DNA from 3 places in the Erwinia sp. 1181_3 genome. Region 2 is predicted to be linked to each of the others. Evidence: predicted binding sites of a transcription regulator. Region 2 holds the regulator's gene; each other region holds the start of a gene.
What was found. The regulator PurR, encoded in region 2, represses purine synthesis genes. The targets are predictions, from matches to a motif close to CANGCAAACGTTTGCNTG.

Region 1 (6,941 bases), on a different contig from region 2:
CAACGAAACCGACGCGCTGATTGTGATGAAAGGTACCCTGCACGGGATGCCGGTTGTTGCAGCCGCGTTTGAGTTCTCCTTTATGGGCGGCTCAATGGGTTCCGTGGTGGGCGCGCGCTTCGTGCGTGCGGTTGAGCAGGCACTGGAAGATAACTGCCCGATGATCTGTTTCTCTGCGTCAGGCGGTGCCCGTATGCAGGAAGCGCTGATGTCGCTGATGCAGATGGCAAAAACCAGTGCAGCACTGGCGAAGATGCAGGAACGTGGTCTGCCTTATATCTCCGTGCTGACCGACCCAACTATGGGCGGCGTTTCTGCCAGCTTTGCGATGCTGGGCGATCTGAACATTGCGGAACCTAAAGCCCTGATCGGCTTCGCGGGTCCACGCGTAATTGAGCAGACCGTGCGCGAAAAACTGCCGCCGGGCTTCCAGCGCAGTGAGTTCCTGATCGAAAAAGGCGCGATTGACATGATCGTCCGCCGTCCAGTGATGCGCTTCAAGCTGGCCAGTGTGCTGGCGAAAATGATGAATCTGCCTGCACCTGAGGAAGATATTGTCAAAGAAGCGCCTGCTGACGCATCCCAGAGCCACGAGGCCTGACCGATGATGAGAAAGGGACCCTGCGTCCCTTTCACCAATGAACCGTAACGTTGTGAACGGGACACATGGATAATCTTCCTCAAGCCACGTCGCCTCTTGCCTCGTGGCTTTATTATCTTGAGCATTTACACGCTCAGGCTATCGAACTTGGGCTGGATCGTATCCGGCGCGTTGCCTCTTCTCTCGACCTTCTGACACCAGCCCCTGTGGTTTTCACCGTCGCCGGAACCAATGGTAAAGGCACCACCTGCCGAACCCTTGAAACGGTGCTGATGGCGGCGGGCTATCGCGTGGGCGTTTTCAGTTCGCCGCATCTGGTGCGTTACACCGAACGGGTGCGCATTCAGGGTGAAGAACTGGCGGAGTCAGCGCATACCACCTCCTTTGCGGCCATTGAAGCGGGCCGGGGTGACACCACGCTGACCTACTTTGAGTACGGCACACTATCGGCGCTGTGGCTGTTTGCTGAGGCGAAGCTGGATGTGGTGATCCTTGAAGTCGGGCTGGGCGGGCGTCTTGATGCCACCAATATTGTGGATGCCGATGTCGCCGTGGTAACCAGTATTGCGCTGGATCATACCGACTGGCTCGGGCCGGATCGCGAAAGCATCGGCCGGGAGAAAGCCGGGGTGTTCCGCGCGGGGAAACCTGCCGTAGTGGGTGAGCCGGATATGCCGCACACCATCGCGGATGTGGCCGCAGAGAAGGGCGCACAGCTGTTGCAGCGCGACCGCGACTGGTCATACAGCGTAACTCATGACAGCTGGTCTTTCCGCGATGCCCACGGCACTGTGGAGCAGCTGCCGTTGCCACAAGTCCCATTGCCGAATGCGGCTACCGCACTTGCGGCGCTGCGTGCATCCCCGCTTAACGTTGATGAGGCAATAATCCGTCGTTCACTGCACCAGGCCATGTTGCCCGGTCGTTTTCAGACGGTCGCCGAATCACCGCGGGTGATCCTTGATGTTGCGCACAACCCCCATGCGGCAGGCTATCTGGCGGGGCGCCTGGCAGAAGTGCCACGCAACGGCAAGGTACATGCGGTGGTAGGCATGCTGCATGATAAAGACATTGCCGGTACGCTGGCATGCCTCTCGCCGCAGGTGGATTACTGGTACTGTGCACCGCTCGACGGTCCGCGCGGTGCCACCGCTGAACAGCTGATGGTGCATCTTGAGGGTGCACAGGCGTTTGGCTCGGTTGAGCTTGCCTGGCGACAGGCGCTGCAACAGGCAACCGAACAGGATATTGTGCTGGTGTGTGGTTCGTTCCACACCGTGGCACAGGTCATGGAAACGATGGAAACGGAGAACGGCAGTGGCAAGTAAGTTTCAAAACCGTTTAGTCGGAACCATTATCATTGTGGCGCTGGGTGTGATTGTGCTGCCCGGCTTACTCGATGGTAAAAAGAAGCACTATAAAGAAGAGTTTGCGGCTATTCCTCTGGTGCCGAAACCCGAAGACCAGCAGGAAACCGATTTGGTTCCGCCTGTGACGCAAACCTTACCGGCACAACCGCCGGAAGGGGCAGGGGCGGCGATCAGTGCGGGTAGCAATGCTAACGACAACTCCTCGCAGGCCGACAGCGGCTCCACCGCGCCGCAGTCTCATAACCAGCCAACGGTAGTGACGCCGCCGCCGGTGAAGCCTGCGCAGCAGCAACCGCCGAAAGTGGTGGAAAAGCCGAAGCCGCAGCCTAAACCGGTCGAAAAACCGATCGAGAAGCCTAAACCTGTTGAAAAACCGAAACCGGTTGAGAAGCCTGAGCCGAAAGTGGAGGCGCCTGTTGAGAGCCAGCCACCAGTGACGGAATCAGCGCCATCAGGGCAGGCCTGGGTTGTACAGCTGGGTGCGTTGAAAAATGCGGCAAAAGTGAATGAGATCGTCGCACAGTTGCGCCTGTCGGGCTACCGTGCCTTTACCGTTCCGTCCACGCCGGTGCAGGGGCAAATTACCCGTATTTACGTGGGGCCGGATGCTTCGAAAGCGAAAATGCAGGCTGCCGTTGGCACATTGCAGGGGATCTCGGGGCTGGGCGGAGTTGTTAAACCGTACAGTGTTAAATAAGCCGTTCTGGTCCGTTGTTTCTCTCAGCGACGGACTATTATTGCGATAGCTATGATCACCCTGCGCCCGGAGCCGACACCTCGTCACTCCGGGCGTCGTACGTGATGATGCTGGCAAATCAAGGTATTGCGTGGTGGGGTCCGGGCCGTTGAAATCGGTGTCCGGAAGGGGTTTTTTTAAGCGTTCTCGTTTATTTAAATCGCGTCAGTAAAACGCTACGCAAACGTTTTCTTTTTCTGTTAGAATTCGCCCCGAACTGAGGCAGTATCCCCTTGCACCTGTGCTTACAAGGGGAGAGCGGCTGATACAGGGGCATGGTCACTGGAAGCGTTCATGGTCTGGATAGATTACGTCATTATTGCGGTTATTGGTTTTTCGGCTCTTGTTAGCCTGATCCGAGGGTTTGTTCGGGAAGCTCTTTCTCTCGTCACCTGGGGTTGCGCATTTTTTGTCGCCAGTCATTACTACTCCTTCCTTGCCGTCTGGTTCACAGGATTTGAAGACGAACTGGTTCGAAATGGAATCGCCGTAGCGGTGTTATTCATTGCTACCCTGATTGTCGGGGCCATTGTTAACTACGTTATTGGTTCGCTGGTTGAAAAAACCGGCCTGTCGGGAACCGACAGAGTCCTTGGCGTCTGTTTTGGGGCATTACGCGGTGTGCTGATCGTTTCAGCCATGCTGTTTTTCCTCGACACATTCACCGGTTTTTCTAAGAGTCCGGACTGGCAACAGTCCCAGCTAATCCCTCAGTTCAGTAGTATTATCAGGTGGTTTTTTGATTACCTGAAAAGCACGTCGAGTTTTTTGCCCCGGTAATCGAACCGGGGTTGCGGCTTATGAGGAAATGTCAATATGTGCGGTATTGTCGGGATCGCCGGTTTTGCACCGGTCAACCAGTCGATTTATGACGCGTTAACGGTGCTTCAGCACCGTGGGCAGGATGCCGCAGGCATCGTTACCATTGATGCATTGAATTGCTTCCGTCTGCGCAAAGCAAACGGTCTGGTTAGCGATGTATTTGAAGCCCGCCACATGCAACGTATGCAAGGCAATATGGGTATCGGCCACGTTCGTTACCCCACGGCAGGAAGCTCAAGTGCTTCTGAAGCCCAGCCATTCTACGTAAACTCCCCTTACGGTATTACTCTTGCCCATAACGGCAACCTGACCAACGCTCACGAACTGCGTAAAGAGCTGTTCGAAACGGGTCGTCGTCACGTGAATACCACCTCTGATTCTGAAATCCTGCTGAATATCTTTGCGCAGGAAGTGGATCGTTTCCAGCATGACCCGCTGGAAGCAGAGAACATCTTCTCCGCCGTTGCCGCGGTGCATCAGCGCGTTCGCGGTGCGTATGCCTGCGTGGCGATGATCATCGGCCACGGTCTGGTGGCATTCCGCGATCCTAACGGTATTCGTCCACTGGTGATCGGCAAACGCGCTATGGCTGATGGCCGTATCGAGTATATGGTGGCTTCAGAGAGCGTGGCGCTGGATACCCTTGGCTTTGAGTTCCTGCGCGATGTGGCACCGGGCGAAGCGGTGTATGTGACCGTGAAAGGCCAGCTGTCCACCCGTCAATGTGCTGAAAATCCAAAGTGGAATCCGTGCCTGTTCGAGTACGTTTACTTTGCACGCCCGGATTCGTTCCTCGATAAGATTTCGGTGTACAGCGCCCGCGTGCGTATGGGCACCAAACTCGGTGCCAAGATTGCCCGCGAGTGGGAAGATCTGGATATCGATGTGGTGATTCCAATCCCTGAAACCTCCTGCGATATCGCACTGGAGATGGCGCGTATTCTCGACAAGCCCTACCGTCAGGGCTTTGTGAAAAACCGTTATGTCGGCCGTACCTTTATCATGCCAGGTCAGCACCTGCGTCGCAGCGCGGTTCGCCGTAAGCTGAATGCTAACCGTGCTGAGTTCCGGGGTAAAAACGTGCTGCTGGTGGATGACTCCATCGTGCGCGGTACCACCTCTGAGCAGATCATCGAAATGGCACGTGAAGCGGGAGCGAAGAAAGTGTATCTCGCGTCTGCGGCACCGGAAATTCGCTTCCCGAACGTCTATGGCATTGATATGCCAAGCGCCACTGAGCTGATTGCTCACGGCCGTGAAGTGGAAGAGATCCGCCAGCTGATCGGTGCAGATGCCCTGATTTTCCAGGACCTGAGCGACCTGATTGAAGCGGTGCGTGAAGAGAACCCGGATATTGCCCAGTTTGAGTGCTCGGTATTTGATGGTATCTACGTGACCAAAGACGTGGACCAGCAGTACCTGGAGTATCTGCAATCTCTGCGTAATGACGATGCGAAAGCGATGCAGCGTCAGAACGAAGTGGAAAATCTCGAGATGCACAACGAAGGCTGATACCCGTCGTACTTTGAGTGATATGTGCGTTGGCTGCGTTTGCTCACCCCGGTCACATAGTTGTCTATGCTCCCGGGGATGATCAGCCTTGCCGCCTTCATCTAACTCGAATGATTCAGGGTAAATAGGCTAAGATGGGCCGGAAGCAATTCCGGCCCATTTTTTTTGAAGGATTTGGTATGAAACGACTCATTATTGGCATCTCTGGCGCCAGCGGTGTGATTTATGGCATTCGCATGCTGCAAATTTTGCAGCAGGTGAGCGGGGTAGAGAGCCATCTGATAATGAGCCAGGCTGCGCGGCAGACGCTGGCGCTGGAAAGTGACTATACGCTGCGTGAAGTCCAGGCGCTGGCGGATGTGGTCCACGATGTACGCGATATTGCTGCCAGTATCTCCTCGGGTTCTTATAAAACCGAGGGTATGGCGATCCTTCCCTGCTCAATGAAAACCCTGTCAGGTATTGTTCACAGCTACAGCGATGGCCTGCTGACCCGCGCCGCTGATGTGGTGCTGAAAGAGCGGCGCCGACTGGTGCTGTGTGTGCGTGAAACCCCGTTGCATCTTGGCCATCTGCGTACGATGACCGCTGCCGCAGAACTGGGGGCCATTATTATGCCGCCGGTGCCCGCTTTTTATCATCGCCCACAGAGTGTGATGGATATTGTCGATCAGACCGTTAATCGGGTACTTGACCAGTTTGATATCGAACTGGATGAAGACCTGTTTACGCGCTGGCAAGGTGCATAACGGGGAATATATCGCACCATTTTGGTGCGCCTATTGGTGCTGAATCGCTTTTCGTGCAAGTTGCGCACCAAAATGAAACATTGTTGCTTCGGTCTGCCAACAAACCTGCTATAAATTTTCCTGCAAACTGAGTAATCACAGTGCCTGAAGCATCGTGCAATATAAACAGCGGTTTGCCACAAAATGTGGCACGGAACCTGCTAATTGTATTGTGTAAGTCACTGTGCAAACACATCACGAACCATTAAAAATAATATTTAAATTGGGGTAATGTATGAAAAAGCAGGTCCTGGCTCTCTCCCTGTTAATGTCAATTACAGCTGCAGGCAGCGCATTTGCTGCGGGTCCAAAAACGCTGCGTATTGGTACCGACCCAACGTATGCACCGTTCGAAATGAAAAATGCTCAGGGGCAGTTGGTCGGTTTTGATATCGATCTGGCGACCGAAATTTGTAAGCGTATGGAAACCAAATGTACGTTTGTTGAAAGCGACTTCGATGCGCTGATCCCTTCTCTGAAAGCGAAGAAGATCGATGCCATCATCTCTTCCCTGTCGATCACTGAAAAACGCCAGCAGGAGATCGCCTTCTCTGAAAAACTGTATGCGGCCAACTCGCGCCTGATCGCGCCGAAAGGTTCGAAAATTCAGCCAACGCTGGAAGCGCTGAAAGGCAAAACCATCGGTCTGTTGCAGGGGACCACTCAGGAAACCTACGCGAACGAAAACTGGCGTCCAAAAGGCGTGACTGTGACGCCATACGCTAACCAGGATCTGGTGTATCAGGATCTGACTGCGGGCCGTATTGATGCCGCGTTCCAGGATGAAGTGGCTGCCAGCGAGGGCTTCCTCAAGCAGCCTGCGGGCAAAGAGTATGCGTTTGCAGGCCCGGCTGTTAAAGATGAAAAAATCTTTGGTGTTGGTACAGGGATCGGCCTCAGCAAAGAGAACCCTGAGCTGAAAGCCGCTATCGATAAAGCGTTTGATGAAATCCGCAAAGATGGTACTTACGACAAGTTAGCGAAAAAATACTTCGATTTTGATGTGTACGGCGGTTAAGTAAACCCTGTCTGCAGGCCTCACTGTGTCATGCAGTGGGGCCGCGTTTAATGCCGATGGCGTAAACGTGAAGTTAGAATCATAAGAACAGGAT
Region 2 (6,941 bases):
GCTAAAGTGACGCGCGGCATATTCGGCCAGACCTCCCCAGCCACAGCCAATATCCAGTAAAGACATGCCCGGTTCCAGCTGAAGTTTTTCACAGATCATCTGCAATTTGGCTTCCTGAGCGTCTTCCAGCGTACGGGCTTCTTTCCAGTAACCGCAGGAATATTGCATATAAGGATCGAGCATGTGGGTGAAGAGATCGTTACCCAGATCATAATGCTCTTTGCCAACAATCCACGCGCGTTTGCGCGTTTGCAGATTCGTGAGTCGGGAGGCCACAACACGCAAGGTGTCGCGGAAATGGTGAGGGAGTTGCTGATCTAATTTTGACTGCAAAACACGCTGGAAAAAGATATCCAGGCGTTCGCATTCCCACCAGCCATCCATATAGCTTTCACCTAACCCCAGCGATCCTTCCTGCAGAATGCGTTTAAAAAAATCGGGGTTGGTAATCTGGATATCCCAGGGACGGGAACCATTGATTTCAATATTGGCCTGACTCAACATTTCCTGGACGATTCGATACCACGGGTTGTCGTCAAGGCTCACTTCTTCTATACACGATGAACTCATAGCTTCTCCATCACCCTGTGTGATTAAAACCTGAGAAAAAGAATTGTCTGTTTCTACAGGCCTGTGAGAGCACTCACGGCGAATGCCGCAGTCTGATATCCGACGTTAAAAAAGAGGTTTGATGTGAAACTGACAGAGGTCGTAACGTAGTCACTCGGAACAACTCCATGACAACCCTGTCAGGAACCAACAGTGGACGACGACAAACGCCATCGCCCACTCAAAAATGGTGTTAAGTTGTTATTTTATATTGCGCTGAAAAGTATATGCCCACGAAAGGTAATATTCAATTCATTATTGTTAGGGCGCTAACTAAGTGTTTTTACAGGATTCCACCTGGCCCGGCGCCGTCAGGTGGGGCTGTTTTTGCTCCGCCAGTCGCTGGACGATATAGCCAACGACAGCCAGAACAATCGTGCCAGCCATCACCAGCGTAGTGGTCTGTAACGGGGATTCAATCCATGTTGACACCGCCAGACTGGCGAAAAAACAGAGGCCGAGCTGCAACATATTCTGCAAGGCGGCGGCTTTACCGGTCGCCTGGGGGAAGGGCAGTAACGCACTGGACACCACAATCGGGTAAATCGCACCGTTTGCCATCGCCATTCCACAAAACGGCAGTAGCAATGCAAACAAGGAAGGCTGCGGCTGCAGTGAAACAAAATAGATCGCGAGAATGCTGACGCTGTAGAAGGCCAGCAGCCATGGCAACAATTGGCGCCCGGCAAAGTGGTTCAACAGGGCGCGGCAGCTAAACCCGCCGACAAGAAACGCCACAGTTTGCGGAACATAGCTGAGGCCAATATCTGCAGGGGACAAACCAAGGTTACCCAGAATGAAAGGGGAGCCGGTGAGCCAGGCAAAGAAGCTGGCAGAGCACGCGGCATAAATCGCCACGTTGCCACTGTAAATAGGCGACTTCAGCAATGTGAGGAAGCCAGGCGTGCGGGGCTTAACGGCAGCGTGATCGTCCACCGGGCGTGACGGCAAGCGCAATGTAGGGATCAGTAGCGCGAGACTGAGCAGTAACAGGACAACGAAAATAGAACGCCAGGAAAAGTGTTGCAGTAACCAGGCACCCAACAGGGGAGCCAGCGCAGGCGAGAGGGCGACCAGGGGCATAATGGTGGCAAAGACACGGTTGGCCCGCGGACCACTGTAGCGATCAACCACCAGAGCCTGCCAGCTCACCGCCGCAGCGCACACACCCACGGCCTGAACAAAGCGAACGATCAGCAACCAGAAAGCCGACTCCACCCACAGCATGGCTGCACAACCAACGGCGAACAGACTCAAGCCCATCATCAACACCGGTTTGCGGCCGATGCGGTCTGACAACGGGCCCCAGACTAGCTGTGCGCAGGCAAACCCGGCGAGGAAGATACTTAAACTGGCGCTAATGGCGCCGGCTTCCGTCTGTAAGTCCTGTTGCATCACGCCAAACGCGGGTAGGTACATATCGGTAGCAAGAAAGCCCAGCATACTGAGCAGCGCAAGGTAAATCATAAATCCTTTGGAACGCATGGTTTTTAACTCTTATTAGACAATTTTTTTACGCGTGCAGTGTAATCGCGTGCTGACCCGTCTGTGAAACGCTAATATTCGTGGGTTGCGATGAAAAATATTGAAGGCGAATCATGTGGTCTGAACATTCTCTTGAAGTGGTTGATGCGGTGGCGAGGACGGGCAGCTTTACCGCTGCTGCGGCGGAATTGCATCGCGTCCCCTCCGCAGTAAGTTATACCGTGCGCCAGCTGGAAGCCTGGCTGGCCGTGAGTCTGTTTGAGCGTCGTCATCGTGATGTGGAGTTGACGGACGCCGGACGGGTTTTCATTGAAGAAGGTCGTGCTGTTATCAAAAAAATGCTCGCCACCCGCACACGCTGTCAACAGGTGGCTAACGGCTGGCGGGGACAAATCAATATTGCGGTCGACAGAATTGTGCGCCCGGCACGCACCCGGCAGCTGGTCGTGGATTTCTACCGGCATTTTCCGGATATGGAACTGCATATCATGCCGGAAGTGTTCAACGGTGTGTGGGATGCGCTGGCTGACGGTCGCGTCGATGTTGCGATCGGTGCGACTCAGGCGATCCCGGTACGAGGACGTTTTGCTTTTCGTGATATGGGAAGTCTTAACTGGCGCTGCGTGGTGAAAACGTCACATCCTCTGCTGAGCCATGAGGGACCGTTAAGCGAGACGTTAATCCGTGAGTGGCCATCGCTGGTGCTGGAAGATACCTCACGTGCCTTGCCGAAACGCACCACGTGGACATTAGATAATCAACGACGGCTGGTGGTGCCTGACTGGGAAAGTGCGTTTGACTGCCTGCGAGCCGGGCTGTGTGTTGGGATGGTACCCGGTCATTTTGCCCAGCCCTGGCTGCAACAAGGCGTGTTAGGAGAAGTGACGCTGACGTCCCCGTTTCCCGACAGTCCCTGTTATCTCAGCTGGTCGGAACAAAGCGCCTCACCGGCGCTAAGTTGGTTACTGGACTATCTGGGGAGCACAGAAACCCTGAATGCAGAGTGGTTAAGCGAACATCCTGGCCAGTGGCAGGTGAGTGATTAACGGCGGTAGTCGCGGAAAGGACCATCGGCAACGGAACGACGCTCGATCAGTGAAGGGTGAACTTCAATGGTTTGCGGATCTTCGCGCTTGCTGGTAATACGGTCCAGCAACATATCAAAAGCGGTTTCGCCCAGACGCTCTTTTGGCTGGTGGACGGTGGTCAGTGCGGGCGTAAAGTAGCGGGCGTTGCGCACGTTATCATAACCGATCACTGAAATATCCTGCGGTACGCGTAGCCCCATTTCATCTGCTGCGCAAATCGCGCCCATGGCCATAATATCACCGCCACAGAAAATGGCCGTTGGGCGCTGCTTCTGCGACAAAATTTGCTGCATGGCGCGATAGCCAGAATCAGGTTCAAAATCGCCCTGCACCAGCCATTCATCGCGCAAAGTGATGCCCGCTTCTGCCAGTGCCTTCAGGAATCCGGCATGGCGGCCACCGCCTGTATTACGCTCAAGCTGGCCTGGGATCGCGCCGATATCGCGGTGCCCGCGTTCGATCAGGTAGCGCCCCGCCAGGTAACCACCCTCAAAAGCATTATCAAGCACGGTATCAGTGAAATCACCGCGTGATTCGCCCCAATCCATGACGACCATCGGAATATTACGGTTATCTTCCAGCATAGAAATCAACGTGTCAGGATATTCTGAACACATCACCAGCAGCCCATCGACGCGTTTTTGCGCCATCATTGACAGATAGGCCTGTTGCTTTTGCAGGTTGTTGTGCGCATTGCCCAAAATCAGCGTATAGCCTTTGGCAAAGCAGCGGTTTTCTATTGCTTCAATGATCTCTGCAAAATAGGGCGCTTCACTGGATGTTGCCAGAAGGCCAATGGTTTTGGTGTGGTTGACCTTCAGACTGCGGGCTACGGCGCTGGGGGAATAATGCAATTCTTTGATTGCAACCCATACCGCTTCGCGCGTCTCTTCGGCTACAAAGCGCGTTTTGTTAATCACGTGAGACACAGTGGTGGTTGAAACACCGGCGCGCTTTGCCACATCCTTAATTGTTGCCATGAAAATCGTACTCCTGGTGTTATCGTAACATTTTGATAACTAATTGGTTAAACGTTTGCCTGGGTACAGCCATTCCTGCCCGACCAGAATTATTTTGGGTGCTGTCTCAAAGGGTCGGGAAGGGGTAAAATCGTCCGTAGAGTGACATGCAGTGCTGACTTTTACACGTTGCCAACGGTGTTGCGCAACGGAATAAAGAATTCTAACAAGGCTGCGCACAGAAAACGAGATTTTTACGGGTAACTGTGGGAAAATCTGTTGGCTTACTAATAACAAGGTTATTGAGGAGAGAGAATGAACACTGATATGAAAATGACGGCGCTGACCGTTGTGGGTTCACTGCTGATGATTATTGCGTTTAGTTTTACGGCGGTAATGCATTAATTCTTGCACGGGAGGAGGAAACTCTTCCCGAACCCACACGCATTATCGAATCGTTTTAGGCGTCATCATACGGCGCGCACCGATGTAATGTTCCTGCCAGTAATCTTCGCTCAACGCACTGACCTGAATATCTTTACCTGTCCGTGGAGACTGAATAAATTTCCCTCCACCCAGATAGACGCCAACATGATCTGCTGTGCCACGTCCGTTAATACGGAAGAAGACCAGATCACCTTTCTCTAACTGATCGCGCTTAATCGAAGCCGCATCACGCAGATGGTACATTTCATTAGCCGTGCGTGGGATCTTGAACTTCACCAGGTCTTTATAGGCATACCACACCAGACCACTGCAGTCGAAACCGGTTTTCGGAGAGGTGCCGCCCCATTGATAAGGTTTACCGAGCTGGCCCATCAGCTTGTTCATCGCCGTCTCACGTGCTTTCTGGTAGCGAGCGCGATGCGCTTTGCTGAGTTTGAGCGGGGCGTTCAGAGCATCGTTATCATCGTCAGTGGCTTTGCTGCCTGCGCGTTGACGACCATAATGTTTTTTATCTGCTTTTTTGCTGGCCGCGAGTTTTTTACTCAGTGTTTTCTTCTCCACCTTCGCATTACGCACCGGGGCCACGCTGGTTTTTTTCTTTTCTTTCTCTTTCAGTTTTTTTGCCAGCAGAAGCCGTGCTGATTTAGAGGGTTCTTTTTTAGCGGTTTCTTTGGCTTTCTTACTGACAGGTTCTTTGACTTTTTTGGTCGAAGTGGCTTTTACCGGGCGGCGCTTACGGCGGTCATCTACACGTGCAGTATTGCTTTCGGCTTTTTGCTGTTTTGCATTAATAGGGGCATGTGGCGATGCGTGCGCCATGTTGAAGAACAACTGAGTGAAAGCCAGTATGAAGAGCGTGATGAGTAAACGCATCGTTCCCATTAACAGTTTGTGCGCTACAAAAAAGCAGCAACGCGGTAAAAAAAGAGATTTCTGCGGTATGCAGAAGGTTAGGCCAATTCTAATCTAACTTCTTAACAAAGGGTAAGGTCTTTTTTGTTTCAATAATACAGATCAAGAAAATGATGTAATATTGAGCACAATCAGGTGGTTAACCCAGCAATAAAACCAGTGTTAGTCATAACAGGTGCAGCAGTGATGATAAGAAAATGTTATTTTGTTTCCCTGTTTTGTCTATTGGTCACATTTTTACCTCTCTCGCATGTGAAAATGTCATTTTCATCGCCAGGGCAGAATCGCTACAATAAGCAGGCTGCGCCCAGCCTACACACGATGTATCGTATTGAGGAAGATATTTATGAGTACTGTTGAAAAAATTCAACGTCAGATCTCTGAAAACCCTATTCTGTTGTACATGAAAGGGTCCCCTAAACTGCCAAGCTGCGGTTTCTCTGCTCAGGCTGTTCAGGCGTTATCTGCTTGTGGCGAGCGCTTCGCGTACGTTGATATTCTGCTGAACCCGGACATCCGTGCAGAAATGCCAAAATATGCCAACTGGCCAACGTTCCCACAGCTGTGGGTAGACGGTGAGCTGGTGGGTGGCTGCGATATCATCATCGAGATGTATCAGCGCGGCGAGCTGCAGCAGTTGATTAAAGAAACTGCTCAGAAATATCCGTCTGACGCCGCAGAGTAACGCAGGCTTATTGGCAGCATAAAAAAAACCGGGCCCTGAGAGGTCCGGTTTTTTTTCGAGTTTACAGCACGTTGCTTTATTCTTCGCTGTCGTCACTTTCTGCATCAACCGGCAGTGGCCAGCCTCCCAGACGTTTCCAGCGGTTGACCAGTTCGCAGAACAGATCGGCCGTTTGCAGGGTATCGTACAGTGCGGAGTGTGCCTGGGCGTTATCAAAAGGCATTCCAGCTGCGGTACAGGCCTTCGCCAGAACGGTTTGCCCCAGTACAAGCCCGCTGAGTGCCGCGGTGTCAAAGGTGACGAATGGGTGGAAAGGATTACGCTTCAGGCTGGCGCGTTCGGCAGCCGCATTCATGAAGTTCAGATCGAATGTGGCGTTGTGTGCCACCATAATCGCCCGGCTACAGCCGCTCTCCTTAATTCCCTTGCGCACCAGTTTGAAAATGGCATGCAACGCTTCATGTTCACTGACCGCACCGCGCAGCGGATTCTCCGGGTCGATACCGTTAAATGCCAGCGCTTCAGGTTGCAGAACTGAACCGACAAAAGGCTCTACGTGGAAATGGATCGTCTCATCTTTCTCCAGCCAGCCATCGTCATTCATCTTTAGCGTCACCGCTGCGATTTCCAGTAATGCGTTAGTTTTGGCATCAAAACCGGCGGTTTCAACATCAATAACGACTGGATAAAAACCGCGAAAACGGCTGCTAAGGGTATTCAGTTCATTCGATTCAGACATCGGCATCTCACAGGAGA
Region 3 (6,941 bases), on a different contig from region 2:
AGAAGTAAATGGTCACTCACTTATTCGTCTGTCGGCACGCACTGGCGATGGCATTGATGTCCTGCGCGACCACCTGAAGCACAGCATGGGTTTCTCTGGCAATATGGAAGGTGGCTTCCTGGCACGCCGACGCCACCTGCTCGCACTCGAGTTAGCAGCCACTCACTTACAGCAGGGCAAAGACCAACTGCTGGGTGCCTGGGCCGGTGAATTACTGGCAGAAGAGCTTCGCCTTGCCCAGCAAGCGCTGAGTGAAATTACCGGAGAATTTAGCTCGGATGATCTGCTGGGGCGTATTTTCTCCAGTTTTTGCATCGGGAAGTAAACACCCGGTGTGATCGCTCTATTCCACCAGCAATCTGGCTATAAACAGTGACAATAGTCCGAAAATACCCCTGGGAATGGAATCCCAGGTGAAATTTGATAAGAAAATTCTTACAATGGCAGAGATGATTACCCGACCATTTTCACGGAGCGACAGATGGCAAGTCATTTTGCACGTTGGGCACTCGCCCAAACCAGACCCCAGGTTCACCGACTCCCGCAGCAGATGGTAGAGCAGGCCAGCAGATTTTCCGAGAAACGCCGGGCCCGTTATCTGGCCGCCCGAAGCCTGCTCGCTGAACTGATGCTGCGCGTGTATGGCATCCCCCTTTTGCCCGAATTGATCACCACCACCAGTGGACGCCCCTGCTTTGCAGACCCGGATCTCCCTGACTTTAGCCTGGCCTACGCCGGTAACATGGTCGGTGTGATGTTAGCTGAGGAACGGGGCCGCGCCGGACTCGATATGGAAATTGTCCGCGCACATAGCCGTCAGACGACGGAGCATCATTTTGAATGTCTGTCGTCGGGAGAGAAAGCGTGGATCAATGCACAGAATGATGCCATTGAGGCGTCTACGCAGCTGTGGACGCTACGCCAAAGCATTCTAAAACTCACTGGCGAAGCGGATGAAGGAAGTGATTCACTACGCTTGCACCCGGCATCAGGACGACTGCGCTGCGTCACCTGGCCAGATATTCAGGCGCTGTGTGATGTTGAGCCATTGCTGGTGTGGTCCTGTGCGTTATCGCCAGGCACTGACCGACTGCATTTGTGGGAATATAACGGGGAAGATGGCTGGGAATCACTGCGGGATTTTAACGTTTATGCACACAATCTTGGGCCACGCACGCTGCGTCTGACCAGTCTGCCGGCGGAAAAACCGCTCTATCACTCCTGAGAGTCAAACGGGTGGCGTTACCACCACCCGTTAGTCTGATTAATGCGCGTCGATAAACGCGATTTTCAGAACGAACAGTAACGCCACGACCACGACGCACGGGCTGATTTCACGCCAGCGCCCCGTGCCCAGCTTCATCACGCAGTAAGAGATAAAGCCCAGTGCGATACCTTCAGTGATCGAGAAACTGAATGGCATCATCGCCGCTGTCACAAACGCCGGAACCGCTTCGGTCAGGTCATCCCACTTCACGCGCGCCAGGCTTGAGGTCATCAGCACGCCCACGTAGATCAGCGCACCGGCTGCGGCATAAGCGGGGACCATACCCGCCAGCGGTGACAGGAACATCACCAGCAGGAACAGCACGCCCGTCACAACGGCCATCAGGCCGGTACGACCGCCCACGGACACGCCGGATGAGCTTTCGATATACGCAGTCACCGAAGAGGTACCGATAAATGAGCCGGCAACGGAACTGATGCTGTCCACATACAGCGCCTGCTTCATACGCGGGAACTTACCCGTCTCATCAGTCAGACCGGCTTTATCCGTCACACCAATCAACGTCCCGGAAGAGTCAAACAGGTTGACCAGCATAAAGGAGAAGATGATCCCGGCCATGCCAACGTTCAGTGAATCTTTCAGGTTAACCTGCCCCAGAACGGAGGTCACCGCAGGAGGCGCTGAGAAGATACCGGTATATTTCACATCACCAATCGCCAGACCAATCAGCGTGGTCACCACGATCGACACCAGCACCGCCGCATGGATATTGCGCGATGCAAGGATGGCGATAATAAAGAAGCCCAACGCACCCAGCAGTACGCTGTGCGAGGTCAGGTTACCGACTGTTACCAGTGTTGCTTCGTTGGCCACGATAATACCGGCATTTTTCAGCCCCATCATCGCAATAAACAGACCAATACCGGCAGTGATCCCGACGCGCAGACTCAGTGGAATATTGGCAATCATCCAGTAACGCACACGGAAGATCGTCAGCAACAGCAGGCCAACAGCCCCCCAGAAAATAGCGCCCATTCCGATCTGCCAGGATATCCCCATCGCACCCACGACCACGAAGGCGAAGAAGGCGTTCAGCCCCATCGCGGGGGCCAGTGCCACAGGCAGGTTCGCGACCAGCCCCATCAGAATACTGCCTCCGGCAGCTATCAGACAGGTGGTAACGAAGACCGCCTGCGTGTCCATGCCGGCCACGCCGAGGATCTGAGGGTTAACAAAAACGATATACACCATCGTCAAAAAGGTGGTGAAACCAGCAATCACCTCGGTACGAACGGTGGTGCCATGCTCCTGCAATTTAAAAATCCGTTGTAACAGACCGGGATTCGTCATTATGTGTTTCCAGAACGGAGAAAAGTTGTCGGCCGTTATCCTACCCCAAAATTCTGATTTTGGGATGCCGATCACCCGGTTTTTTCGCAACCGATTGCGCTGTTTTACCCGTCTTATCACAACCGTTAACAGTAATTGACATAATTCACCCCGCTTCGCGCTACTATCGGGTATCCACCCACTGGACAGAAGGAATCAGGATGACCGTGGAATGCATTTTTTTCGATTGTGATGGAACGCTGGTCGACAGCGAAATGCTCTGTACTCAGGCGTACGTCAACACTTTCGCGCAGTTTGGTGTCACGCTGTCGCTGCAGGAGATGTTCGAAAAGTACAAAGGAGTGAAACTGTACGACATCATCGCGGATGTCTGCCAGCAGCACCCGCTGACGACCCCGGTTGAAGTCCTGGAACAGGCTTATCGTCAGGAAGTGGCTCGCCTGTTTGACCTGGAGCTTAAACCGATTCACGGTGCAAAGGCGTTGCTGGAAAAAGTGAGTGTTCCGGCCTGTGTCGTCTCTAACGGGACCGTCCCCAAAATGCAGCATTCGCTCGGCCTGACCGGCATGCTCTCCTTCTTTGGGGACCGCTTATACAGCGGCTATGACATTGAGCACTGGAAACCCGACCCGGAATTGATGTACTACGCTGCCAAACAGATGGGCGTTGCGATTGAGCGCTGCATTCTGATCGATGATTCTGAGGCGGGGGCAAAAGCGGGCATCGCCGCCGGGATCCCGGTATTCTATTACTGCGTCGATGCGCATAATCCGGTAATCAACCATCCACTGGTGACGGTGTTTGATGATATGGCACAGCTGCCAGATTTATGGCAGGCGCGTGGCTGGCAGTTAACGCGCTAAATGGGGGCAGGCCGGAAACAACCCGGCCTGTTGCCAGCAAGCGGTATAGAAAAAATCAAATACCGTCCCCCTCATTGATATACCAGCGTAATGAATTTGACAGCAGTGAAGCATGTTTAATAACTTTGCCTTCATCGACCAGCTGTAAAAGAATATTTCGCATCATATAGATACTCTCACCGCAATTATCCGCTAACTCTCTGGTTTTAGGCCATAGCGTGGGATCGGATAAATGCGTACCCTCTTTGGGGCTGGAGGCGAGTTCCTGGCAGATTAAAGCCAGCGCACGGAATGCCTCTTGTTTCTTTAGCTGAACGGCTGTTTTATTTCTTCTCATATCTAATATATTAATGATAGCGTTAATCACCCGCTATACATTACTCCTTTTCGCTATATTAATTATACTCACGGTGAGGAGGGATCGTGTACCTGCATTGTTATTATCGCTGCCAGCACCGTTCCCCCTAAGTGACCAGTTGATATTTTCAGCGCGGAACACATCAAAATCGAAATGGAAAATAAAGAAGGGATATATCGCCTCAACACTGAGAAAAAAAACAAAAACCATTGACTAATTTCGAGACTATCGTTTTTCTTAAGCGCTGTAAACAATATAAAATCACAAAGAAAAATAATACCACTATATGCCAAACAGGTTACCAAGCCGATATATTCACACACCTATTAAAGTGTAAATTTAAATAAATAAGCACTTTAAGAAAATTTCTATAAAAATAATAAAGGGAAAAGGAAGAATAGAAGAAAACGGGGGGAGAAATCAGGTTCATATTATCCTGCGCTGAAGGGACCAGCGCAGGATGCCGCTCAGTTAGCCAATCGCGCCCAGTGCATCATCGTTACCCTGCTTTTTCGGCAGCAGGAATAACGTGGCGACAATATCCAGCAGATAGATCAGTGCCAGCATGGTGATAGCAGCAGTAAATGACCACTGGCTGACCAGCAGCCCAATCACCAGCGGACCAAATCCACCCACACCACGCCCCAGGTTAAACAAGACATTCTGCGCCGTAGCACGTACTTTCACCGGATAAGTGTCAGAAATCAGCGCGCCGTAACCGCCAATCATGCCATTCACAAACATCCCCATCAGTGCCCCGGTAAACAGCATGGTCGTCGGATCGCGCAACTGAGCGTAAACCACCACCATCACCACTGCGCCAAACTGATACAGCAGGAAAATTTTCCAGCGGGAGAAGCGATCGGCCAGCAGACCAAATAACCAGATACCGAAGGTCATCCCGACGACCGTGACCGCCGTCCACAACCCGGATTTCGTCAGCGAAAAACCAAAGTTAGATGAGAGATAACTCGGCATCCAGATCATCAGACCGTAATAACCAAAGTTCTGTACAGAACAGAGGATAAAGATGCCGATGCTGGCTTTGGTGGTAGCCGCATCCACGAACAACAGCTTAATGCGCGCCGTGAACGACAACCCCTGATTCACATCCACATGCTGGGTGAACGCTTCCGGCTCCCCCATGCCACGACGAATGGCAAACGAGGCCAGGGCGGGCAGCAGGCCAACGAGGAACATGCCGCGCCAGCCGATCACATTCAGCAGCAACGGCGTGATAAATGCCGCCAGCAGTACGCCGAGTTGCCACCCCATGCCCACCCACGCTGAAGCACGGTTACGCTTGTTGGCAGGCCAGGCTTCGGCGATCAACGCCATACCAATACCGAACTCACCGCCCAGGCCCATACCCGCAAGGGTGCGATACGCCAGTAAATCCCAATATCCCTGCGCCACTGCGCACAGCCCGGTAAAGACTGAAAACATCAGGATGGTAAAGGTCAGTACACGAATACGCCCGAGACGATCGCTGATATGGCCGAAAACAATGCCTCCCAGCACGGCACCAATCAGTGTCCAGGTGACCAGTGAACCAGCCTGCGAGGGGGATAATGCCAGCGACAGACTGATAGCAGGTAACATAAAACCGAGGATCAGCAGATCAAAGCCGTCCATTGCGTAACCGCTGACAGCAGCGACCATCGCTTTGCCCGGCGTGACGCTACGCTTGTCCGGGGGGGAAATTGACATGATTTTCTGGCCTTTTCATTGGAAATTTGCCGCAAGTATAAGTATGAGCGACGAAGGTATCCAGACGAAAAAGTGATGGGGAAGGAAGTCAGGCATGCCGGGGGGTTGGCACGCCTGAGCAGAGATTACGACGGGTTATTGCTACCGGTGTCATCGCCGGTCAGCAGTTTATCCAACTGGTCACCGCCCACGTGACGGAAATCCTGACCTTTCACGAAGTAGAAGATAATTTCACAAATGTTCTGGCAGCGGTCACCGATGCGCTCGATGGCACGCGCGCAGAACAAGGCCGTCAGCACACTCGGGATAGTGCGCGGATCTTCCATCATATAGGTCATCAGCTGGCGCACGATGCCCTCATACTCCTGGTCAACCTTCTTGTCTTCACGATAGATTTCAATGGCGGCAGTAAGATCCATCCGCGCAAAAGCATCCAGTACGTCATGCAGCATCTGAATGGTGTGATGGCCCAGTGACTCCAGGCTCACCAGCAGCGGCTGGTGCTGCTGGGTGAATTTTTCCAGCGCGGTACGGCAGATCTTCTCGGCAACATCACCAATACGTTCCAGCTCAGAGATGGTTTTGATGATCGCCATTACCAGACGCAGGTCGCTGGCAGTAGGTTGACGTTTGGCGATGATGCGTACGCAGGCTTCATCAATCTCCACCTCCATCATATTGACCTTGTGGTCACCTTCAATCACCTTGTTCGCCAGTTCACCATCCTGGTTGTGCATCGCCGTGATGGCATCGGTCAACTGCTGCTCGACCATGCCACCCATGGTCATCACCTGGGTGCGGATATGCTCCAGCTCGGCGTTGAACTGGCCGGAGATATGTTTGTTCAGATTTAAGCTATCCATTGTATTCTCCAGTCAAATCAACCGTAGCGGCCGGTGATGTAATCTTCAGTTTGCTTCTGATGCGGCTTGGTGAACAGTGTATCGGTATCACTGAACTCGATCAGTTCGCCCAGGTACATAAATGCCGTGTGGTCGGAGCAGCGTGCTGCCTGCTGCATATTGTGGGTGACGATCACCACGGTGTAATCCTGCTTCAGTTCCGTAATCAGCTCTTCGATGCGCCCGGTTGAGATCGGGTCCAGGGCCGAGCAAGGTTCATCCAGCAGTAACACTTCCGGGCGAATCGCAATACCACGCGCGATGCACAGACGCTGCTGCTGACCGCCGGAAAGACTGTAACCGCTCTGATGCAGCTTGTCTTTGGTTTCGGTCCACAGCGCCGCTTTCGTCAATGCCCACTGAACGCGTTCGTCCATATCGGCACGTGACAGCTTTTCAAACAGACGCACACCGAAAGCGATGTTGTCATAAATCGACATCGGGAACGGTGTAGGCTTCTGGAATACCATGCCAACACGGGCACGCAGCAGGGCGATATCCTGGCTGGCGGTCAGGATGTTTTCGCCATC

Region 1: cvpA (colicin V production protein) is a predicted target of PurR. The motif match lies at 2,885-2,902, and genes of this name have one in related genera.
Region 3: FY046_RS21090 (NCS2 family permease) is a predicted target of PurR. The motif match lies at 2,662-2,679, and genes of this name have one in related genera.

What each region holds. Positions count from the first base shown of each region.
Region 1 covers NZ_VTDE01000001.1:851,050-857,990, reverse strand. The annotation lists gene accD (acetyl-CoA carboxylase, carboxyltransferase subunit beta) at 1-601, shown strand, start outside; gene folC (bifunctional tetrahydrofolate synthase/dihydrofolate synthase) at 667-1,929, shown strand; gene dedD (cell division protein DedD) at 1,919-2,668, shown strand; gene cvpA (colicin V production protein) at 3,002-3,487, shown strand; gene purF (amidophosphoribosyltransferase) at 3,524-5,041, shown strand; gene FY046_RS03785 (UbiX family flavin prenyltransferase) at 5,221-5,790, shown strand; gene argT (lysine/arginine/ornithine ABC transporter substrate-binding protein ArgT) at 6,065-6,847, shown strand.
Region 2 covers NZ_VTDE01000004.1:387,503-394,443, reverse strand. The annotation lists gene cfa (cyclopropane fatty acyl phospholipid synthase) at 1-570, opposite strand, end outside; gene punC (purine nucleoside transporter PunC) at 883-2,094, opposite strand; gene punR (DNA-binding transcriptional activator PunR) at 2,208-3,140, shown strand; gene purR (HTH-type transcriptional repressor PurR) at 3,137-4,162, opposite strand; gene cydH (cytochrome bd-I oxidase subunit CydH) at 4,457-4,546, shown strand; gene FY046_RS13770 (C40 family peptidase) at 4,589-5,461, opposite strand; gene FY046_RS13765 (Grx4 family monothiol glutaredoxin) at 5,847-6,185, shown strand; gene rnt (ribonuclease T) at 6,262-6,930, opposite strand.
Region 3 covers NZ_VTDE01000013.1:44,155-51,095, reverse strand. The annotation lists gene mnmE (tRNA uridine-5-carboxymethylaminomethyl(34) synthesis GTPase MnmE) at 1-325, shown strand, start outside; gene FY046_RS21095 (4'-phosphopantetheinyl transferase family protein) at 482-1,225, shown strand; gene FY046_RS21090 (NCS2 family permease) at 1,265-2,578, opposite strand; gene yieH (6-phosphogluconate phosphatase) at 2,779-3,441, shown strand; gene FY046_RS21080 (hypothetical protein) at 3,497-3,808, opposite strand; gene FY046_RS21075 (MFS transporter) at 4,271-5,509, opposite strand; gene phoU (phosphate signaling complex protein PhoU) at 5,635-6,372, opposite strand; gene pstB (phosphate ABC transporter ATP-binding protein PstB) at 6,390-6,941, opposite strand, start outside.